Regions from separate parts of the Janibacter alkaliphilus genome, predicted to be linked through region 2. Evidence: predicted binding sites of a transcription regulator. Region 2 holds the regulator's gene; each other region holds the start of a gene.

Region 1 (5,206 bases), 810 kb from region 2:
TCGTCGACGTGCTCGCCATCGTCGGCACGATCTTCGGCGTGGCCACCTCGCTCGGCCTGGGCGTCTCCCAGGTCGGGGCCGGCCTCGGGCACCTCGGCGTCGCCGATGTCGACCCCGAGAGCGGCAGCGTCTCGACCACGCTGCTGGTCGTCCTCATCATCGTCATCACCGCCTGCGCCACGCTGTCCGTGGTCACCGGCGTGGAGAAGGGCATCCGCTTCCTCTCCAACGCGAACATGAGCCTGGCCGCGCTGATGCTGCTCTTCGTCCTGCTCGCCGGGCCGACGTTCTTCCTGCTGAGCGACTTCGTCCAGCAGATCGGCTCGTACCTGCAGAACTTCCTCAGCCTGAGCTTCCGCACGTTCGCCTTCAACGGTGACGAGGGCGAGGCCTTCCTGTCCGGCTGGACGACCTTCTACTGGGGCTGGTGGATCAGCTGGTCGCCCTTCGTCGGCGTCTTCATCGCCCGTATCTCCCGCGGTCGCACCGTCCGTGAGTTCGTCACCGGCGTGCTGCTCGTGCCGACCCTGGTGGGCCTGCTGTGGTTCTCCGTCTTCGGCGGCTCGGGCATCTACCGCGAGATGTTCGGCGAGGGTGGCCTGATCGACGGCGAGGGCGCGGTCTCGACCGACCTGGCGCTCTTCCAGATGCTCGACGGCCTGCCGGCCTCCGAGATCATGAGCGTCGTGGCGATCATCCTGGTCATCGTCTTCTTCGTGACCAGCTCGGACTCCGGTTCCTTCGTGGTCGACATGATCGCCTCTGGCGGTGACCCGAACCCGCCGATCTGGAGCCGCGTCATGTGGGCCAGCCTGGAGGGTGGCATCGCGGCCGCGCTGATCATCGTCGGTGGAGCCTCCGGATCCGGACTGTCTGCGCTGCAGACGATGTCGATCCTCGTGGCGGTGCCCTTCGTCTTCGTCATGATCCTCATGGCGGTCTCGACGGGCAAGCAGCTGCTCGCCGAGCACGAGCTGCTCGTGCACGGCCGGCAGCGGCGCTTCCGCAAGTCGATCGTCGACGAGGTCAAGGAGGAGCTCAGCGACGTGCGGCACCCGCAGAAGCGTCGCTGACGCCCAGCGGTCGCCCGGACGGCCCGTCCCACCACCTGAGGCGTGGTGCGGCGGGCCGTCCGTCGTCTCGTAGGCTGGGGGACATGCACATCGGAGTTTTCGGCGCCACCGGTCAGGTGGGCCAGGTGATGCGGGACCTGCTCCTCGAGCGGGACTTCCCGGTGACCTCGGTCCGCTACTTCGCCTCCGCCCGCTCGGCGGGGACCACCCTGCCGTGGGGGGAGCAGCAGATCACCGTCGAGGACACCGCGACCGCGGACTTCTCCGGCCTGGACATCGCGCTCTTCTCCAACGGCGGGTCGACGTCGAAGGAGTGGGCCCCGAAGGTGGCCGCCGCCGGGGCGACCGTCATCGACAACTCCAGCGCCTGGCGCAAGGACCCCGAGGTGCCGCTGGTCGTCTCCGAGGTCAACCCGGACGACCTGGACGACATCCCGAAGGGGATCGTCGCCAACCCGAACTGCACCACCATGGCCGCGATGCCGGTGCTGGGCCCGCTGCATGCCGAGGCCGGGCTGGCCCGGCTCACCGTGGCCAGCTACCAGGCCGTCTCCGGTTCCGGCGGAGCCGGGCTGACCGAGCTGGACAGCCAGCTGCGGGCCGGCTACGCCAGCGGCGACCCCAAGGAGCTCGCCCGGGACGGGTCGGCGCTGACCCTGCCGCCGCCGGAGAAGTACGTCGTCCCGGTGGCCTTCAACGTCGTGCCGCTGGCCGGCTCGATCGTCGACGACGGCTCGCGGGAGACCGACGAGGAGCAGAAGCTGCGCAACGAGTCGCGCAAGATCCTGCACATCCCGGAGCTCCCGGTGTCCGGGACCTGCGTGCGGGTGCCGGTCTTCTCCGGGCACGCGCTGGCGGTGCATGCCGAGTTCGACCGCCCGATCAGCCCGGAGCAGGCCACGAAGCTGCTGGCCGACGCGCCGGGCGTCGTCGTCACCGACCACCCCAACCCGCTGGAGGCCACCGGCCGCGACGAGGTCTTCGTCGGCCGGGTCCGCGCGGACCAGTCGGTGCCGGACGGCCGCGGCCTGGTGCTCTTCGTCGTCGGCGACAACCTGCGCAAGGGCGCGGCGCTGAACGCGGTGCAGATCGCCGAAGAGCTGCTCCGCCGCCGCTCCTGACCCATCCCGCCCCGCCCCATCCGCCTCACCTGCATTCACACCCGCCTCACCTGCCTCCCCTTTATCGGGTTACCCGATAAAGGCTTGGATGCACGGGAAGGCTTCTCGGGTGAGCGAGCGCTTCTCTGACACGGCGTCGGGGTCGGCGACCTGGGGTGCGCTGACGCCCCCGAAGCGCGGCTGAGCCCGCGCGTCGCGGCCCGTTGGGCTGTCGGTGGTCGAACGTACGATCGATGCATGACGACGACGACCGATCGGCTGGCTACCGAAGGGGTGGGCCCCCGGGCAGCCGCGGGCTCGGGCTCCGGAGCGGGCTCGGGCACGGGGGTGCTCGCCGCCGTGAGCGCTGCGGTCGAGTCCCTGGCCGCCGGTGATGCCTCGCGGTGCTGGCAGCTCTTCGACGGGGACGTGACCGGGGCGTTGGGTCTGGTCGGTACCGCCCGGCAGCTGCTCGAGGCGGTCGAGGTGGCGCTGGTGCGCGAAGGGGTGACCCGTGGCCTCCCCGACGAGGCCGGTCGCAGCCCGCACGACTGGGTGACGCTGTCCGAGGGCGTCCGCGCCCCGCAGCCCGACCCCAGGGAGGTGGCCCGGGTCCTGCGGGTCGCCGGGGCGGGACGGCGAGGCGTGCGCCCGGCGGTGGAGTCCGTGGTCGAGGCGTTCGCCGCTGGAGACTTCTCCCTGGCGAGCGCCGACCAGCTGGTCCGGTTCGAGGGCGAGGTGGCGCCGGTGGCCGACCCGGAGATGCTCGACGCCGATCTGCGGATCCTGCTGGAGGCGGCGCGGGACGACCGGCCCGGGCACGACGGCGGCGAGCGGCGAGCCGGGCTCACGGGTCGGCAGCTGCGGGCGGCGATCGTCCGGACCGGCCGGATGCTGCGTCCCGAGCGCGACCTGGAGTCCGAGGAGCGTCAGGCGAGAGCGGCGCGAGGGCTCTACAAGAGCAGCGGGCCAGCCGGGCTGAGCACCTACCGGCTCGTGCTCGACCCCGAGGGCGCCGCGATCGTCGATGCCGCCGTCGCGGCCCTGTCCGCGCCGGTCCCGGACGCGGACGGCGCGCCGGACGAGCGCACCGCGGCTCACCGGCGGGCGGACGCGCTGCTGGACGTGGTGGGCCGAGGCGTCAGTGCATCGACCAGCGAGCCGGGAGGCCCGCGAACCCAGCTCATGGTGACGCTCCCGTGGAGCACGCTGCGCGAGGAGATCGACCAGGCCGGTGCGGCCGGAGGTTTCGGCGGCGGTGGGTCGACCCGCTGCCCCACCCAGCAGGGGTGCGGTGCCGGAACGACCGCCACGGGAGACGTGCTCTCGCCGGGGGTGGTACGACGGCTGGCCTGCGACGCCGACGTCGTGCCGGTGGTGCTCGGCGGCCCCGGCGAGGTGCTCGAGCTCGGGAGGGCCAGACGGCTCTTCTCGGTCGGGCAACGACGGGCGATCTGGCTTCGCGACCAGGGCTGCACCTACCCGGGGTGCACGATCCCGGCGCAGTGGTGCGACGCCCACCACGTCCGATGGTGGTCCAGGGGAGGGGCCACCGACGTCGCCAACGCCGCGCTCCTGTGCCAGCGACATCACACCCGGGTCCATCAGCGCGACCTCACCGCCACCGTCACCTCGACCGGCGTGACCTGGCACGTGTAGCGCGCCCGCCACCCGCCCACGCGCGCCAGGCCCACGCCCGTCACGCGCCATGCCCTCGCCACCACGCCACGGGTACGCGCTAGGGTGGTGACCGTGCACACGGAGATGCTGCTCCTTCGCTGCCGCGGCGAGGCCTGATCTGGCCCACCTCGTCGCGGAGATCGTGCTGTCCGGCCGGACACCCCCAGCGACGAGGAGAGAATCCGCATGATGCACCCCCAGCAGGCCAGCGCGATGCCGGTCGGCAAGTACGTCCCCTTCCAGGACCAGATCAGCGTCGAGCTGCCGGACCGCACCTGGCCCGACCAGGTCATGACCGCCGCGCCGCGCTGGTGCGCCGTCGACCTGCGTGACGGCAACCAGGCGCTCATCGACCCGATGGACGCCGAGCGCAAGCTGACGATGTTCCAGCTGCTCGTCCGGATGGGCTTCAAGGAGATCGAGGTCGGCTTCCCGAGCGCCAGCCAGACCGACTTCGACTTCTGCCGCCAGCTCATCGACGGCGGGCACATCCCCGACGACGTCACCATCCAGGTGCTCACCCAGTCCCGCGACCACCTGGTCGAGCGCACCTTCGACGCCATCCGGGGCGCCAAGCAGGCGATCATCCACTTCTACAACTCCACCTCGGTGCTGCAGCGGCGGGTCGTCTTCGGCTCCGACCAGGACGGCATCGTCGACATCGCGCTGCAGGCCGCTCGGCTGTGCCGCAAGCTCGAGGAGACCGTCCCCGAGACCGACGTCTACTACGAGTACAGCCCCGAGTCCTACACCGGGACCGAGCTCGACTTCGCCGTCCGGATCTGCAACGAGGTCATCGACGTCATCGACCCGACGCCGGACCACAAGATGATCATCAACCTGCCGGCGACGGTGGAGATGGCCACCCCCAACGTCTACGCCGACTCCATCGAGTGGATGACCCGTCATCTCGACCGGCGCGAGTCGATCGTCGTCTCGCTGCACCCGCACAACGACCGCGGCGAAGGGGTGGCCGCCGCCGAGCTCGGGTACCTGGCCGGTGCCGACCGGATCGAGGGGTGCCTCTTCGGCAACGGGGAGCGCACCGGCAACGTCGACCTGGTCACCCTCGGCATGAACCTCTTCAGCCAGGGCATCGACCCGCAGATGGACCTCACCGACATGGACGAGATCCGGCGCACCGTGGAGCACTGCAACCAGCTGCCGGTGCACCCCCGCCACCCGTGGGGCGGCGACCTCGTCTACACCGCCTTCTCCGGCTCCCACCAGGACGCCATCAAGAAGGGCTTCGAGGACATGGAGCGCCGCGCCAAGGCGGCCGGCACCAGCATCGACGACATCGACTGGGGGGTGCCCTACCTGCCCATCGACCCGCACGACATCGGCCGCAGC
Region 2 (5,206 bases):
GAATGACAACGGTGTAACCACAAGATGTAGGACCATTAGAACCCTTCGACCCCACCTCGCGCAAGGGGAGGCGCGCCTCCCCCGGGATCCCGGGCGACACGCCGATGCCGGTGACGCACGACACGACGCACGACGAGGGGCCGGTCACCGTGACCGGTGACCGACCCCTGTCATGCGGCGCACGGGCAGCCTGGACCCGGGCACCTGACGCGGCGCCGCGGGTCGAGGGCGGCGCCGCGGGCTCAGGCCGCCGGGATCACGAGCTCCTGGCCGGCGTGCACGTGGGCGCTGCCGAGGTCGTTAGCCACGACGAGGGCAGAGACCGCCTCGGCCATCGGCAGGTCCGGCAGCTCGGCGCGGGCGATCTCGCCGAGGGTCTGCCCCTCCGTCACCGTGACGACCTCCGGGGTCGCGGTCGCGCCGGCCGGCCAGGCGGCGACGGCGCCGGTGGCCAGGGCGACGCCGAGCACCGCCGACGTCAAGACGAGGCGACCGCGCCGGGTCACCCGCACGGTCGGTGCCGCGGCGGGCGTGACCTGCTCCCCAGTGGGCAGCGAGACGAGGTGGCGCCGCCGCACCCCCGCCCGGTCGGCGGGGTGCCCGGCAGGCACGGGGCGAGCGGTGGCGAGGCTGTGGCTGCTGGCGCTGAGCGCGGTCGCGGTCATGGCTTCCTCCAGGTGGCGTGGTCCGGCACCGTCCGACATCGAACGGACGTTCGAGCGAACAGGTGTACGAGTTGTAGCACGCACGTTCGACCCGATCAACCGCGACGTCGAACAGACGTGCGGATCGTGACCGGTCCGAGATCGTGGTGCGTCCATGCCCTGAAGTCGACCATCGACCACCGACAGCCCTCTGACCTGCGCAGACGCAGGGCAGCTGCGACCGCAGGATGAGCCCTCAGACCCGGATGAGCCCCCGCGGCAGGCTGGTGAAGGTCTCCACGCCGGTCTCGGTGATCCGCACCGACTCAGAGACGCCGTAGCCAGCGCCGGAGATCCACATGCTGCAGATGACGTGGAAGGTCATGTTCGGCTCGAGCACCGTGGACTCCTCGCTGCGGATGCTCATCGTCCGCTCCCCCCAGTCCGGCGGGTAGCCGATGCCGATGGAGTAGCCCAGCCGCGAGGGCTTGGTCAGGCCGTGCTCGGCCAGGGCGAAGGTCCACGCCTCGGCCAGCCGCGAGGCCGGCACCCCGGCGCGGGCGGTGTCCAGCAGCCGCTGCAGCCCGTCGGCGACGGCCTGCTCCAGCGCCACCACCTCAGGGGCGGGCTCGCCGAGCACGACGGTCCGGGTGAGCGGCACGTGGTAGCGACGGTGCGCCCCGGCCAGCTCCAGCAGCACACCGTCGCCGGCCCGGAAGCGGCGGTCGGTCCAGGTCAGGTGCGGGGTGTCGGCCGCCTCGCCGGTCGGCAGCAGCGGCACGATCGAGGGGTAGTCGCCCCAGGCGTCGCCGTCGCCGAGGGCCTGGGCACGCATGATCTCGCCCGCCACGACGTTCTGCGGGACGCCCTCCCCGATGCTCCCCAGGGCGGCCTCCATCGCCTTCGTCGTCACCCGGGCGGCGGTGCGCATCAGCTGGATCTCCCGGTCGGACTTGACCGCGCGCACCCAGTTCACCAGCTCGAAGCAGTCGACGAAGCGCCACTCCGGGATGGCCGCGACCAGCGCCCGGTAGGCCTTGGGCGAGAAGAAGTGGGAGTCCATCTCCAGCCCGACCACGCCGTGGATCCGCCCGACGAGGCCGCGCCGGCGCATGTCGAAGGCGACCCAGTCGAAGGGGTGGAAGTGCGGCCGGTGGATGTGGTTCTCCGGGTAGCCGACGATCTGCTCCAGCGGCAGCCAGGCGGTGCGGTGGGCGCCCTGGGCGTCGATGTGCCGCGCGTAGAGGACGATGTCGTCCTCGGCCGGGACGACGAGCACCTGCGGGGTGTAGAAGGACCAGGCGTCGTAGCCGGTGAGGTAGTAGAGGTTCGCCGGATCGGTGACCAGCAGCGCGGACAGCCCCTGGTCGGCCATCCTGGCCCGCACCCGGGCCAGCCGCTGGTCGTACTCGCTGCGCGGGATCCCGGTGTCGGACTCGGGCGTGGTCTCGGGCGTGGCGCTCATCGGCGGCCTCCTCGGACGGTCCGGGCCGCCGGGCGTCGGCGGCGTCGGGCCCGAGTCTGCCAGCGCTGCACCGTCGTGCCACGGGGGCCCGGAGACCGCGTCAGACGCCCCGACACGCTCGAACAGATGTTTGATATGTGTGTTCGAGGTGCCTAGGCTTGAGCGCAGCCACCAGCGAAAGGGTCGAGATGAGCGACGACAACATCCACCGCCTCCCGGAGCGGGACACCGGTGACGGTCTTACCGTGCGCCAGCGGCGCGTGCTGGAGGTGATCCGCAGCGCGGTCGCGGCGAAGGGGTACCCGCCGAGCCTGCGCGAGATCGGCACGGCGGTTGGCCTGACCTCCCCCAGCTCGGTGGCCCACCAGCTGGCCTCGCTGGAGCGCAAGGGGTACCTGCGCCGCGACCCGAACCGGCCGCGCGCGATCGAGGTCATCGACCCCGACGCCGGCGCCCCGGCTCCCCCGCCCGCCGACATCGCCGGCCCTCGGGGCGGCGCTGCGCTGGACGACGATGACCACGACCCGACCGGCCAGGGCGACGCCCGGCCGGACGCCAGCTACGTGCCGGTGCTCGGCCAGATCGCCGCCGGCGTGCCGATCATGGCCGAGGAGAGCGTCGAGGACGTCTTCCCGCTGCCGAAGCAGATCGTCGGCGAGGGCTCGCTCTTCCTGCTCAAGGTCGTCGGTGACTCGATGGTCGACGCCGCGATCTGCGACGGCGACTGGGTGGTCGTGCGCCAGCAGCCGCAGGCGGACAACGGCGACATCGTCGCCGCCATGCTCGACAACGAGGCGACGGTCAAGACCTTCAAGCGCACCGACGGCCACGTCTGGTTGCTGCCGCACAACCCCGCCTTCGACCCGATCGACGGCGACCACGCCACCATCCTCGGCAAGGTCACGGCGGTGCTGCGGCGGGTCTGAGCGGCCTGTCCGAGTGACGCGGCCTGCTGTCTGAGTGACTTCGAGCGACCTGGCAGGCTGTCCGTCATGACGCGTTGGCTCCCGCCGGTGGCGATCCTCGTCGGCACCGGCCTGCTGGTGGGCCGGTCGGTGGCCGACGGCCAGCCCGGCTTCATCATGCTCGCCCTGGCCGGTCTGGCGCTCGCCTGGTGGGTCTCCCCGCTCAACGGCATGCTCGGCCCGAAGCACGCGGCGGTGACCGCGGACCCGGCGGCGCACCGGGTGGTCGTCTACTGGCGGCCCGGGTGCGTCTACTGCCTGCGTCTGCGCGGGGCGCTGGGGAAGTACCGCTCGCAGGCCACCTGGGTGAGCATCTGGGCGGACGCGGACGCGGCCGCCTACGTCCGCTCGGTCAACGACGGCGACGAGGTCGTGCCGACCGTGGTCATCGACGGGCAGGTGCACACCAACCCGGACCCCGAGATCGTCCGCGCGGCGGTCGGTGCTCCCGCCCGCTGAGCGGTCCGACCCGCGCGGTCGGTGAGATCTCGGCCCGGATCAGCCGGCCGTAACCAGGCTCAGCCGAGGCGCTCGACGAGCCCGGCCAGGGCCGGCGCCAGCTCCGTGTCGATCCGCAGCGTGGCCAGCTCGTCCCCGCGGGTCGGCCCCCGGGTGAGGATCACCACCGGGATCCCCCGGGCCGCGGCGCGGCGGACGAAGCGCAGCCCGGACATCACCTGCAGCGAGGACCCGAGCACGAGCAGCGCCGGTGCGGCGTCGGTGAGCGCGAAGCACTCCTGCACCAGCGGCTTGGGGACCGCCCCGCCGAAGAAGACGACGTCCGGGCGCAGCATGTCCGACCCGCAGACCAGGCAGGTCGGCGGCACGAAGCGCTCGACGTCGACCTCGTCGAGGCGGATGTCGCCGTCCGGCCGGATCTCGTCGCTGTCCACCTCGTAGCCGGGGTTGAGCGCCCGCATCCGGGCGTCCAGGTCCGTGCGGGCGCTGAGGTCGCCGCAGCTCATGCACACCACCCGGGACAGGCGGCCGTGCAGGTCGATGACGTCGGTGGTGCCGGCGGCCTGGTGCAGGCCGTCGACGTTCTGGGTGATCAGCGAGCCGATCGCGCCGAGCCGCTGCAGCGCGGTGACCTGACGGTGCCCGTCGTTGGGCCGGGCCGCGGAGAAGCGCTGCCAGCCGACGTAGCTGCGCGCCCAGTAGCGCTGCCGCGCCTGGCTGCTGGCGACGAACTCGGACAGGTGCATCGGCGTCACCCGGCGGGTTCCGTCCGGGCCGCGGTAGTCCGGGATCCCGGAGTCGGTGCTCATCCCCGCCCCGGTGAGCACCAGCGCGGGGCGCTCGGCCAGCACCGCCGCCGCGGCGTCGAGCTGGTCGGCGAGCGCAGCATCCGGCACGGCGTCGGCGGCGGTCGAGGGCAGTGCGGACATCGCCCACCATTATGCGCCGCCGGGGGCCGGGTGACCCGTCGGGATATCGTGAGGGGCATGATCGACGCCGCAGGGCTGCGCGTGATGCGGGCCATCGCCGAGGAGGGCAGCTTCACCGCGGCCGCGCTGGCGCTCGGCTACTCCCAGCCCGCGGTCTCGCAGATGGTCAAGCGGTTGGAGCAGCGCACCGGGACCGTGCTCGTGGAGAAGGTGGGCCGCAGCGTGCGGCTCACCGAGGCCGGCGCCGTGCTCGCCCGGCATGCCGAGCCGGTGCTGCAGGCCCTCGACGCCGCCGAGGAGGAGGTCGCCGCGATCGCCGGGCTGCGCTCGGGCCGGGTGCGGCTGATGGCCTTCCCCTCCTCGTCGGTGACCCTCGTGCCGCGCGCGCTGGCGAAGGTGCGCGAGCGCTACCCGGACGTCGCCGTCACCTTCACCGAGGCCGAGCCCCCGGAGTCGCTGGCGGCGCTGCGGGCCGGCGAGTGCGACCTGGCGGTGGCCTTCTCCTACGAGGGCGGCGCGCTGGAGCGCTCCGGAGACCTCGAGGGGCTGGAGGTGCGGCCGCTGCTGCACGAGCAGGTGCAGGTGGCGCTGCCGGTGGACCACCCGCTCGCCGAGCAGGAGGTGGTCTCGATGACCGACCTCACCGACGAGGACTGGATCGCCGGCTGCCCGCGCTGCCGCGGCCACCTGCTGCAGCTCGCCCACGACGCCGGCTTCGCGCCGCGGGTCGCCTTCGAGACCGAG
Region 3 (5,206 bases), 110 kb from region 2:
CGGCCGGTGGCGGATGGCGACGATGCAGATCGTCTTCGCCGCGATCCCGGCGGCGATCTACCTCGCGGCCGGTCTCCCGGCGACCTCGGGCGGGATGACGATCGGGACGCTCATCGCCTTCACCACCCTGCAGGCGGGCATCTTCCGGCCGTTGATGGGGCTGCTCAACGTCGGGGCCCAGTGGGTGAGCTCGATGGCGCTCTTCAGCCGGGTCTTCGAGTACCTGGACCTGGAGCCGGACCTGATGCCGCCGAGCGACCCCGTGGACCTCGACCCGGCGCGCGTGCGCGGTGAGGTGACCCTGGACGAGGTCTCGTACCGCTACGACGGCGCCGAGCGCGACGCGCTCAGCGAGGTCTCGCTCGCGGTGCCCGCGGGTGGGTCGCTGGCGCTGGTCGGGCACACCGGCTCGGGCAAGTCGACCCTGGCCGCGCTGGTGGCGCGGCTGCACGACCCGACCGGAGGGGCGGTGCGGATCGACGGCGTGGACGTGCGGGACCTCGACCCCGAGGTGCTGGCGCAGATCGTCGGCGTGGTGAGCCAGGAGACCTACCTGGTGCACGCCAGCGTGCGGGACAACCTGCTGCTGGCTGCGCCGGAAGCGGACGACGCCCGGTTGTGGCGGGCGTTGGCGTCGGCCCAGGTAGCCGACCTCGTGGCGGCCCTCCCCGAGGGGTTGGACACGCTGGTCGGCTCGCGCGGGTACCGCTTCAGCGGCGGTGAGCAGCAGCGCATCGCGATCGCCCGGACGCTGCTGCGCGACCCGAAGGTGCTCGTCCTCGACGAGGCGACCTCGGCCCTCGACAACGAGACCGAACGGGCGCTGCAGCTGGCGATCGACACCGTGGCGAAGGGTCGGACGACGATCACCATCGCCCACCGGCTCTCGACGGTGCAGCAGGCGGACCAGATCGTCGTGCTCGACGACGGGCGCGTGGTCGAGCGGGGCAGCCACGGCGATCTGATCGCGGCTGACGGGGCGTACGCAGGTCTGGCGCTCGCCGCGTAAGGACCCGTTGCCAGGCACCCGGTGCCCGGCCGGCACCTCGTCGGCCGGGCCGGCGTCGACGACCGGGCCAGCTGAGCGTGGACGACCGGACCGGCCCAGCGGGGACGGCCGGTGGGGATGACGTCGACGATCGAGACTCCCCGTGCCAGACCGCGAAGCCGGTCTCAGGCGCCTCGACGAGACTGGTGCACCGCCGCGGAACATCAGGACACCGAGCGCGTCAGCTAGGTGCGTCGGTGGAACCTGATCGAGACCCGGCGGCGACCAGACCCGGTGGGGGAGCCAGGTATCGATTCCGGATGCCGGCTGTGCTGCCAGTCGGGGTGGTGGATGAGCCGATGGTGATGGCCGCAGAGCGGTATCGCGTTGTCGAGGTCGGTGGGCCCGCCGCGCTGCCACGGGGTGAGGTGGTGGATCTCGGTCCAGGCGAAGGGTCGGTCGCAGCCGTCGGTGGCACAGGAGTCGTAGCGCGTGGTGAGGGCGAGACGCTGGGCGTCGGTGAAGAGTCGGCGGGTGGTGCCGAGGTCGACGGGCTGGCTGTCGCCGTCGAGGACCGCAGGGACGATGCCCGCGCCGCAGGCCAGCCGACGGGTCTGGCCGGCGCTGATGTCCTCGCCGGCATCGGTGCGTCCGACCTTGGTGAGCTCGCCGCGCAGGTCGTCCAGGCGGGTGGTGACGAGCAGGGTGGCCGCGACCTTGTTGTGCAGGTGGTCGGTCGGGAGCCGGTGCAGCAGGTCGGTGAGGGCCAGGCCGCGGCGGTGCTGCCAGTCGAGCGCGGCTGTCTTGCGTTCCGCCCCGGTGCGGGCCCCGGCGCCCATCGGGCGGGCCGCGCCTGAGTCGAGGCCGCCGGGTGCGCCAGCCGGGTCGCTGGTGCCTCGTGTCGTCAGGTCGAGCGCGTCCGTGCCAGCAGCTGCGTGTGTGCCTGCGTCGGCGCGTGTGCCAGCGGCTGCGCCCGTGCCGGTGGTCGTCTGGCCGGTGCCGTGGTGCTGGCGCCGCGGGGCGGTCATGGCGTCGATGATCTTGCGGAGAGTGGCTCCTGCCGCGTAGGGCACCGTGAAGCGGCCCGTCATGGTGCCGTCGTGGTTGTCGGCGATCCAGAAGCTGGCCTGCTCCTCGGCGCGGTGCTCGTCGGCGGTGAGGACAGCGTCCTCGTGGGCGTCGACGAGGTCCTGAGGAGGTGGGGGAGCGCACTCGGTGAGGATGCGGCGCGCCTGTCGGCGCAGTCGGGCAGGGCTGAGGGTCGTCGCCAGCTGCAGCAGCCGATCCTGGCAGGTGGTGCGCTGGGTGGCGGTGGCGTGGTCGGGCAGCTCGTCGAGGGTGCGGGTGATGACGCGGGCATGCTCGAGGCTGATCTGCCCCTGCCGGAGCGCTGCGGTGACCGCACCGACCTGTCGGGTCCCCCTCGCGCCGATCTGGCCGCCGTCGCCTGCCGGTCCTTCGCTGCTGCCGTGATCGCCGCTGGGTGGCTGGTCTTCGGGGCGCGCCTCCCCGCTGCCGCTGCCACCGTCGTCGCCCGAGGTGCCGCTGCTCGTGGGGTGCTCCTCCGCAGGCGGCTCGGCGTCCAGGGCGATCGCGAGGGCGACGTCGCGGGCCTGGGTGGGGCGGTCGGCGTGGGTGGTGCTCGCGGCCCACGAGCCGGTGTCGGTGTGCCCGGTCCTGGCCGCGACGTCGGCGCGCTCGGCGGCGGCGAGCACGGCGAGCCGGACCGCGTCGACCCGTCTCCCGAGGCGTTCGACCTCGCCCAGTCGCGCCCGCAGCGACGCGCCACCCGCCTGAGGCGACGTCCGGCCTGGGGCGCCCCTCCCCGTTCGTCCCACGCCGCCCTGATCCACTGACCCTGCCCGCGTCTCGGCGGCGGCGACCGCAGCGAGCATCCGGTCCAGCACCGCGTGCGCCTCGCGGGTCACCTCGTCCAGAGTCTCGACCGGCAGCGCGTCGTCAACGGGCGGTCCACCAGCGGCGCCGTTCGCCGCACACGTCCGCGGCGCCAGCTCACCACGTCGCGCCCGCAGCACAGCCCGGAAGCTGTGCCGCTGCACCGACGGAGTGGGGATCGCTGTCATGCACCTACTGTACTCGAACATATGTACGAACGCAAGAGATGGTGCGGGCGGTGGATCAAGGTTCCTGCCACGAGGCTAGAGCCGACCACCGACAGCCCGGCACACTGGCGTCATGCGCGACACCGACCTTCGCACCTACCCCGTGAAGTCCCTCGCCGGCCAGTCCGTCGAGACCGCGGTGGTACACCGGTGGGGACTGGCCGGTGACCGCCGCTGGGGGCTGGTCGACGAGGCGGGGGAGAAGCTCAACGGCATCCGTCACCCCGCGCTGCTCGGGCTCGGCGCGCAGAGCCACGACGACGGCTCGGTGACGATCCGCGCAGGGAGCCAGACCCGCACCGTCTCCCCACCTGCAGAGGGTGCGCTCGCCCCCGTCGTCGGCAGCCCCGGGGCCCAGGTGCGGCACCTCGCCCCGAGCGAGAGTCACGCCGACGCCTGGCTCAGCGAGCGGGCCGGTCGGCCGGTGCGCCTGGTCTGGCAGCCGGACCCGACCTCACGACCCATCCCCAGCGAGCACGGCGGCCAGGTCGGCGATGCGCTCAACCTCTCTTGGTCCGGTCCGCTGCTGATGTGCTCCCGGGCCTCGCTCGACCAGCTGCAGACCTGGGCCGACGCCGAGGCGGCTGAGCGGGGCGAGGCGCGGACCGGGCTGAGCATGTGGCGGTTCCGCCCGAACGTCGTCGTCGACGGCGGGACGCCCTTCGCCGAGGAGACCTGGCAGGAGGTGCGGATCGGTGGTCAGGCCTACCGGGTCACCGAGCGCTGCGACCGCTGCGTGGTCACGACGATCGACCCCACCAGCCTGGCGAAGGGGGTGGAGCCTGTCCGCAGCCTCGCCCGGCACCGTCGCCGCGAGGGGAAGGTGTGGTTCGGCGTCCGGCTGGCACCGACGGGCGAAGGGCGGATCAGCGTCGGTGACGAGGTCGTGGCCTCCTGACGCGGGGCGAGGGCCGCGTCCCGTGCTATCTCTCGGAGCATGAGCGAGCACCTGCACCTGTGCGCCGGCGTGACCTTCCGCTTCCAGGGCAAGCGGCACACGGTCCGCGACAGCGACCTGACGAAGCTGCGTGCGATCCTCACCGTGCTGCGCCGCTGCGCCGGGGCACGCACCACCATCACGTACCAGCAGCTGATCGACCAGGCGAGGTTGACTGACACGCCGATCGGGCTCGGCCGGCCGCTGCACCTCGTCTTCCTCGAGTGCACGCTGGCCGACGAGCCGCCTCTCGATGCTCTGGTCGTCAACACGGCGACGAGCGAGGTGGGGGAGTCCCACCGCGGCGATGCCGTGGAGCAGCGTGAGCGGGTCTTCGCGCACCACGCCGGGTAGCCGCTCGCCAGGTCGCCGCTTCCCAGGTCGCCGCTGAGACCTGTTCTCGTCGGGTCCTCGAGCCGCCGCACCGTCCATCCCTCACTGCACCAGCGGCAGCAGCCCCAGCCCCGCGAAGATCCCGATGACGACGAGCATCACGAGCAGCATCCCCACCCACGCGAACCGGTGCGGCCGCGCATAGCGGTAGTGCATTCGCGGCCCCAACGGTGGGAGGATCTCGTTCGCCGCCGACCGCATGGTGACCCGGTAGCCGATCTCGGTGGCGAAGGGGGTGGCCACGAGGATCGTGCCGAACCACAGGGCGTCGAGCACGTCGTCGTCGAGGTCGAGCAGGCGACGGCCGACCCCTTCGATCCCCGTGCCGATGACGCAGGTGGTGATCAGCGCCAGGACGAGCGCGGTGAAGGCCGCGCTCAGCTGCCGCTGCAACAGCTCGGCCCGGGTGAGCAGTGCCGGCGGCTGGGTCGAGACGCGGCTGTCGTCGACGATCACACCCGCCTCCCAGAGCACCCCGACGAGCTCGGGGACCGACGACGTCGGCACGTCCAGCCGCGGCGGGTCGCGCCGGACGTGCCACAGCCCGCCGAGCACCCCGACCAGCGCCGCACCGGTCATCACCGCGCTCGGCACGCGCTGGGCGTAGACCTCCAGGACGAACCAGGGCGCCAGCAGAGCGGCCAGCCCGCAGAGCAGCCAGGTGGTCGCCACCGGCGGATCCGGCTCGGTGGTCACGGTGTGCAGCGCCGGGCCGGCGACGATGCTGCCCGGCGCCCGCGGCAGCTCGTGCAGGCTGAGCCGCTG

The links. Region 2 encodes LexA, which represses DNA repair genes until DNA is damaged. Its sites were predicted from a motif close to TCGAACANNTGTTCGA; they were not measured.
Region 1: a site for LexA is predicted at 2,413-2,428, ahead of BJY28_RS14500 (HNH endonuclease signature motif containing protein). Genes of this name have one in related genera too.
Region 3: a site for LexA is predicted at 3,086-3,101, ahead of BJY28_RS11295 (HNH endonuclease signature motif containing protein). Genes of this name have one in related genera too.

Annotation. Positions count from the first base shown of each region.
Region 1 is NZ_JACBZX010000001.1:3,055,734-3,060,939, reverse strand. It holds gene BJY28_RS14510 (BCCT family transporter) at 1-1,073, shown strand, start outside; gene BJY28_RS14505 (aspartate-semialdehyde dehydrogenase) at 1,157-2,194, shown strand; gene BJY28_RS14500 (HNH endonuclease signature motif containing protein) at 2,432-3,832, shown strand; gene leuA (2-isopropylmalate synthase) at 4,040-5,206, shown strand, end outside.
Region 2 is NZ_JACBZX010000001.1:2,248,669-2,253,874, reverse strand. It holds gene BJY28_RS10860 (LysM peptidoglycan-binding domain-containing protein) at 243-665, opposite strand; gene BJY28_RS10855 (M24 family metallopeptidase) at 901-2,109, opposite strand; gene lexA (transcriptional repressor LexA) at 2,298-3,035, shown strand; gene BJY28_RS10845 (glutaredoxin family protein) at 3,102-3,533, shown strand; gene BJY28_RS10840 (NAD-dependent protein deacetylase) at 3,593-4,462, opposite strand; gene BJY28_RS10835 (LysR family transcriptional regulator) at 4,520-5,206, shown strand, end outside.
Region 3 is NZ_JACBZX010000001.1:2,357,862-2,363,067, forward strand. It holds gene BJY28_RS11290 (ABC transporter ATP-binding protein) at 1-1,009, shown strand, start outside; gene BJY28_RS11295 (HNH endonuclease signature motif containing protein) at 1,234-3,072, opposite strand; gene BJY28_RS11300 (MOSC domain-containing protein) at 3,185-4,009, shown strand; gene BJY28_RS11305 (hypothetical protein) at 4,049-4,402, shown strand; gene BJY28_RS11310 (hypothetical protein) at 4,484-5,206, opposite strand, start outside.